DNA from 2 places in the Alkalispirillum mobile genome. Region 1 is predicted to be linked to the other one. Evidence: riboswitches for the same ligand, from Rfam matches in the RefSeq annotation. Region 1 holds a riboswitch; the other holds the start of a gene.
The links. Region 1 has a riboswitch for cobalamin ahead of DFR31_RS11375 (TonB-dependent receptor domain-containing protein). Riboswitches for the same ligand answer to the same signal wherever they lie in the genome.
Positions count from the first base shown of each region.

Region 2: another riboswitch for cobalamin. It lies ahead of DFR31_RS12400 (ribonucleoside-diphosphate reductase subunit alpha); the one in region 1 lies ahead of DFR31_RS11375 (TonB-dependent receptor domain-containing protein).

Region 1 covers NZ_RCDA01000004.1:20,716-24,095, forward strand. Annotated here, with positions in the region: gene DFR31_RS11365 (cobalamin-binding protein) at 1-316, opposite strand, end outside; gene DFR31_RS11370 (histidine phosphatase family protein) at 572-1,186, shown strand; cobalamin riboswitch at 1,409-1,658, shown strand; gene DFR31_RS11375 (TonB-dependent receptor domain-containing protein) at 1,825-3,380, shown strand, end outside.
Region 2 covers NZ_RCDA01000005.1:19,157-22,536, forward strand. Annotated here, with positions in the region: gene DFR31_RS12395 (O-acetylhomoserine aminocarboxypropyltransferase/cysteine synthase family protein) at 1-1,275, opposite strand, end outside; cobalamin riboswitch at 1,535-1,681, shown strand; gene DFR31_RS12400 (ribonucleoside-diphosphate reductase subunit alpha) at 1,848-3,380, shown strand, end outside.

The sequences.
Region 1 (3,380 bases):
CCAGCGCTTCCAGGCGCTCCACCTGGGCACTGGGGTTGCCGCTGCCCCAGGCGATCACCAGGTCGGGCGATTTGGCCACCACCTGCTCCACGTCGATGCGGTCGTGGCTTCCGATGCGCGTGATGGATTCTGCCTCGGGCGGATAGTCGCTGAACCCGACCGTGCCGACGATGGTCTCGCCCGCGCCGACAGCGAAAAGCTGCTCGGTGATGTGGGGGCTGAGACTGATCACCCGTTCGGCGGGTTGGGACAGGCAGACCCGCTCGTTCCGGTCGTCCTCGACGCAGATCGGGTCGGCGGCCATCACGCCGCTCATGGGCGCCAGGACCAGTCCGGCGGCCAGGAGGCCGGTCCACCAGGGTGTGCGGGCATCGCCTGAATGGTGCTGCACGTTTGTTGCCATCCTGTCGGGTTACGAGGGCCATGCCGGCATCCGGTACGCGGGGGGCGCCGGCTGGCGGGGTGGGTAGGAGAACGAAACCTAGCAACCGGCCACGGGAGCGTCAAACCGGGCCCGTGGCCGCGCACTGGGTGTATCCTTATCGCGCTGTCTCTGCTGTGGAGTGATGCTTTGAACGAGCACCCCTTGTACGTGGACCTGTTGCGCCATGGTGAGCCCGAGGGCGGCCGGAAGTACCGCGGTCGTCTGGATGACCCCCTGTCCGAGACCGGCTGGGAGCAACTCCGTGATGCGGTGTCGGGGGGCTGCCGCTGGGATGCAGTGATCAGCTCGCCGTTACGCCGGTGTGCGGCCTTTGCCCGGGAGTACAGTCACCGTCAGGGCCTGCCCCTGCACCTGGAGTCGTACTTCAAGGAGATCGATTTCGGTCGCTGGGAGGGGTGGCGCCCGGAAGCCTTGATGGAGGCGGAGGGTGACCGCCTGAATGCCTTCTGGCGGGACCCCCGCAACAACCCGCCGCCCGAGGGGGAGACGCTGGAGGCGCTGCACGCCCGGCTGGCGAGGGGGTGGCACCGGTGGGTCGCGGAGCCGCCGGGGCAGCGCCTGCTGGTGGTGTGCCACGGGGGCGTGATCCGTGTGCTGCTGGCCGAGGCGCTGGGAGGGGACCCGGGGCACCTGCTGAGCCGGCTTCAGGTGCCCTATGCCTGCATGACCCGTCTGCGCGTGGACCGGGTAGGGGGCGAACCGGTGGCAACCCTGCTCGCCCATGGCCGTCCCGGGGTCTGACCCGGCACGCTGACGTTGGACAAGGAATGACGGCGAGCATTCGGTTGAATGCTCGCCGTCAGGCCCGAGTGGGTGGTGACTGTCCCTGTCACGCCCTTCGGCCAACCCTGGCCAGCTCAGGTATGTTTATCTTGCGCCTGTTGGCGCCGGCTGGCTATCAGATAATTCAGCAATCCTTGTAGGAATTTTCTGAATTTTGACTCCCGGGTGGTGTCGCTATAGGCTTTGCCGCCTGCGACAGGTGTCCCGGGGCGCGTTCCGCGCCCCGGGATGAAACGGGAAGCCGGTGCGGTGGGCTGCACAGCCAGCCACCCAGTCCGGCGCTGCCCCCGCAACGGTGATTGAGCGCAAACGGCCACCCTCGCCACTGTGCCCCGGGACTCCAGCCCGGCATGGGAAGGCGGCCGCTTCGGGCCCTCCTCAGAGGCCCCGGCTCATCAGCCCGGAGACCGGCCTTTCGCACACGCCGGGTTGCGGTGGGCGACCGACGGCAGACGAGGCCTGCCTGTTCCGTGTTGCCCCGCCTGCTGTGCACTGTCCCGCCCGAGGTCCCGCGTGTATCCGTGGTCGTGCGGGGGCGCGGCCGAAGGTCTGATTCCGTCGCGGGGCGACGGCTTTGTACTTGGGGCATCTGCAACATGACTAGAATGAAACCGATGGTGGCTACCGCCGCCAGCCTGCTTGTCGTCTCCACCTTTGCAACGCCGGCTTTTGCCGAAACCGAATCCGCCAGTGGTGTCCTGCCGCCCGTGGTGGTGACCCCGGCGCGCACCGCACAGACGGTCGAGGAGTCGTTGTCTTCCGTAGCAGTGATTACCCGCGAAGAGATAGAGCAGCAGCAGGCGGTCGACACTCTGAGTGTTCTCAGTAGTGTGCCGGGCGTCGACCGGTCGCGGGCGGGTGGCCCCGGGCAACAGAGCTCTGTATTCATTCGGGGTGGAAACAGTGATCATACGCTGGTCCTGATGGATGGCGTGCCGATCAACCCGGGAAGCGCGGGCGCAGCTGCCTTGCAGAACCTGCATCCAGCCTTTCTTGAACGCATTGAGGTGGTCCGTGGGCCGGCAGCAACGTTGCACGGCAGCGACGCCTTGGGTGGCGCGATCAACTTGATCACGGTGGAGCCGGACCTGGGTACTAGGGGGCGGTTCGGGTTCGGCTTGGGCCGGTATGGCCGCGAGGAGCAGCAAGTGGGCGTCACCCACCGGGATGAAGCCGGGGGCTACGCCGCGGTCAAGGCATTGCGTCAGCGCGTCGATGGGTTTCCTGCGGTGGTGGATGGCGATGAGGACAGCGGCTTCGATAATGATTCCATGCTGTTACGCGCCGGGATGGACGGTGACCAAGTGGCGGTCGATGTGAGTCATTTCCAGGCCCAGGGGGAGGCTGAATACTATGACACCTTTTCGCTCATGCCCCTGGCCCAGGACTTCAAGACCCAATTGAGCCGCCTCAGCGTTGCAGCACAGCCGCGTGAATCACTGGAGAGCCGGGTCACGCTGAGCCGTTACAAGGATGACTTGGACCAGCTCGACAGTGATGACTTTGTGTTTACTGAGCGCTACGGCGTGGATTGGCAGAACGACTTCGTCGTGGGTCCACTGGAGCTCACAGCCGGTATCCAGGCCCATCAGGAGGATGTTGAGTCGCTGAGCTTCGGCACCGCCTACGAGACCACGGAGCGCCGTCGGTCCGCGTATCTGCAGGCAGGCCTTGAACACGCTGCCCACCGGGTCGAGGCCGGTGGGCGTTATGTGAACGATCAGGCTTTTTCCAGCGAGGATGTCTGGAGCCTGGGCTACGCCTTCCAGCCCAATGAGGTATGGCAGTGGCGGATTCGGGGTGCAACCGCCTACAAGGCGCCGGATGCGACTGAACGATTCGGTTTTGGTGGTAACCCGGACCTGGATCCGGAGAAAGCAACAAGTCTTGAAGCTGGGGTGCGGGTGCGGCCGGTGGCCAACCAGCGTATTGATATCGCGCTTTTCGAGACCAGGTACCGGAACTTGATCACCTATGACGGTACCCAGGATTTGAACGTCAATGTCGGACGAGCTCGAGTGCAGGGCGTGGAGTTGGGTTGGCAACTGCAGCAGGACGCCTGGCGCTTGAGGGCGGAGGCCCATTTTCAAGACCCCGAGAACCGAGATGATGGCGAGCGGTTAGCGCGCCGGACCCGCGCCAGTGGACTGAT
Region 2 (3,380 bases), on a different contig from region 1:
TTTGGCCGCCTCCAGCGCCTGGTCAATATCGGCGATGATATCGTCCACGTGCTCGATCCCCACGGCAATGCGCACCATGTCCTGGGTAACCCCCGCCTGCTCCAGCTCCGCCTCGTCCAGCTGACGGTGGGTGGTGGTGGCCGGATGGGTGGCCAGCGACTTGGCGTCACCGATGTTCACCAGACGGGTGATCAGCTGCAGCGCATCGATGAACCTGGCACCGGCCTCCTTGCCACCGCGGATGCCGAATGAGAGGATGCCCGAGGCCATGCCGCCGCGCATGTACTTCTGCACCAGCGGGTAGTCCGGGCTGGACTCCAGACCCGCGTACTTCACCCAGTTCACCTGCGGGTGGTTCTGCAGGTGCTGCGCCACCGCCAGCGCGTTCTCGCTGTGGCGCTCCATGCGCAGGTGCAGGGTCTCGATGCCCTGCAGCAGCTGAAAGGCGTTCATGGGTGAGAGGGCCGAGCCGGTGTTGCGCAGCGGCACCACCCGGCAGCGACCGATAAAGGCGGCCTCGCCCAGCGCCTCGGTATAGACCACACCGTGGTAGGAGGGGTCGGGCTCCACCATCATCGGGAAGCGCTCGCCGTGGTCGGCCCAGGGGAACTTGCCCGAATCGACGATAACTCCGCCCACGGTGGTGCCGTGCCCGCCCATGAACTTGGTCAGGGAGTGGACAATAATATCGGCGCCGTCATCGATGGGCCGCCAGAGGAAGGGCGTGGGCACGGTGTTGTCCACGATCAGCGGTACCCCGTGGCGGTGCGCGATGTCCGCCAGCCGGCCGATATCCACCACCTCGCCGGAGGGGTTGCCCACCGTCTCGCAGAAGACCGCCTTGGTCTTTTCGTCGATCAACCCTTCCAGCCGGTCGAAGTCGTCGTGGCTGGCCATGCGCACCTCAATGCCGAAGTTGGGCATGGTGTGCGCAAACAGGTTGTACGTGCCGCCGTAGAGCTTGCTGGTGGAGACGATGTTATCGCCCGCTCGGGTGATGCACTGGATAGCGTAGGTGATGGCCGCCATGCCGGAAGCCACCGCCAGCCCACCGATGCCTCCCTCCAGCTCCGCAACACGCTGCTCCAACACCGCGTTGGTGGGGTTCATGATGCGGGTGTAGATATTGCCCGGCACCTTCAGGTCGAACAGGTCCGCCCCGTGCTGGGTGCTATCGAAGGCGTAGCTGGTGGTCTGGTAGATGGGCACCGCCACGGCCTTGGTGGTCGGGTCCGGGCTGTAGCCCGCGTGGATGGCCAGGGTTTCCGGTTTCACGTCCTGCTCCCCTCTTCTCGTTCGCTGTGCTTGCCTTGGGGCACCGCCCCGAACGGCCGGTGCGTGATCGGTACCGCCATTCTGCGCAGCCCGGTCCGGGAATAAAAGCCTGGAGCTTGTAACAAATGGGCATACCGTTAAGCGGGTGCGGCCGGCGCCGCGCTCCGCCGGATCCGACCAACCCCTGTTGCAGCATAGCGCAACCACAGTCACGGGCGACCCCCGCCGGGCGACCCTTGCACTCCCGGCCCTCATCCCATATATTGCGAGGCGTCCTCGCGCCCCCTACGAAATATGGGCCATGGAGGGGAACACCGGTGAGAATCCGGGGCTGTCGCGCAACGGTGTGACGGGGCCAGCCAGGCCACTGTCGAGCCCGAATACCTCCGAGGACCGGCCACCCCCGGTGGGTGCGCCGAGCCCGGAACCTTCGCGTCAAAGGTGCCCGGGGACAGGACGCCCTTGCTGCAGCCGGCCGCCCGCCAAGGCCGCAACGCGCTGCGCGTGTGCCCTGCCCTCACATCCCTCGCGTCGGTTCCTCCCGGTTCATCTGGACGAGCAGGAGGAATCCCATGTCCGCCAAGGCTGCCGAGGCCGCACCAACGGCCCAGAGCAACACCCAGCAAGTCATCCGCCGCAACGGCGCACTGACCGCCTTCAACCCTGACAAGATCCAGCTGGCCATGAAGAAGGCCTTCCTGGCCGTGGAAGGCGAACAGACCGCTGACGCCGCCCGCATCCAGCAGGTCACCGCCGACCTCACCGCGCAGGTGGTCCAGGCCCTGACCCGGCGCCCCACCGCCACCCCGATCCATATCGAGGATATCCAGGACCAGGTGGAGCTGGCACTGATGCGCGCCGGCGAACACAAGGTGGCCCGGGCCTACGTGCTGTACCGCGAGGAACACGCCCGCAAGCGTCGGGAGGAGCAGGCTGCCGCCCAGGACACGCCCACCCTGCACATGACCCGCGCCGACGGCGAAGAGGCGCCGCTGGACGAGTCCATGCTGCAGCGGTTGCTCGCCCATGCCTGCGAAGGGCTCGCCGACACCGAGCCGCAGCGGGTGGCGCGGGAGGCCTGGCGCAACCTCTACGACGGGGTCACCGAACAGGAGGTGCACAAGGCGCTGATCCTCAGTGCCCGCAGCCTGATCGAACGGGAGCCGGCCTACGGCTTCGTGGCCGCCAGGCTTTTGCAACACCAACTGAACGGCGAGGCGCTGCACTTTCTGGGCCGGCCCTACGCCGGCGAACCGGGGTGCGATCCTGGCTATGCGGATTACTTTACCGACTATATCCGGCGCGGGGTCGAGCTGGAACTGCTCGACGAGCAGCTACTGGACTTCGATCTGGCCCAGCTGGCCGAGGCCCTACGCCCGGAGCGCGACCTGCAGTTCAACTACCTGGGCCTGCAGACCCTGTATGACCGCTACCTGCAGCACTGGGACGGCACCCGCTTCGAGCTGCCCCAGGCCTTCTTCATGCGCGTGGCCATGGGCCTCGCCCTGCAGGAGCCGGAGCGCGAGGCGCGTGCCATCGAATTCTACCGGCTGCTCTCCAGCTTCGATTTCATGAGCTCCACGCCCACGCTGTTCAACAGCGGCACCCGGCGTCCGCAGCTCTCCAGCTGCTACCTGACTACCGTGCCCGACGACCTGGGCGGTATCTACGGCGCCATCCGCGACAACGCCCTGCTGTCCAAGTTTGCCGGCGGCCTGGGCAACGACTGGACCCGGGTGCGGGCCATGGGCGCCCACATCAAGGGCACCAACGGCCGCTCCCAGGGCGTGGTGCCCTTCCTCAAGGTGGCCAGCGACACCGCCGTGGCGGTGAACCAGGGGGGCAAGCGCAAGGGTGCGGTCTGCGCCTACCTGGAGACCTGGCACCTGGACGTGGAGGAGTTCCTGGAGCTGCGCAAGAACACCGGCGACGACCGCCGCCGCACCCACGACATGAACACCGCTCACTGGGTGCCGGACCTGTTCATGCAGCGGGCGGAGGCCGACGCCGACTGGACCCTCTTCTCGCCGGACGATGCCTCCCACCTGCACGACCTCTACGGCCCGGCGTTCAAGGCGGCCTACGAGGAGTTGGAGGCCCGGGCC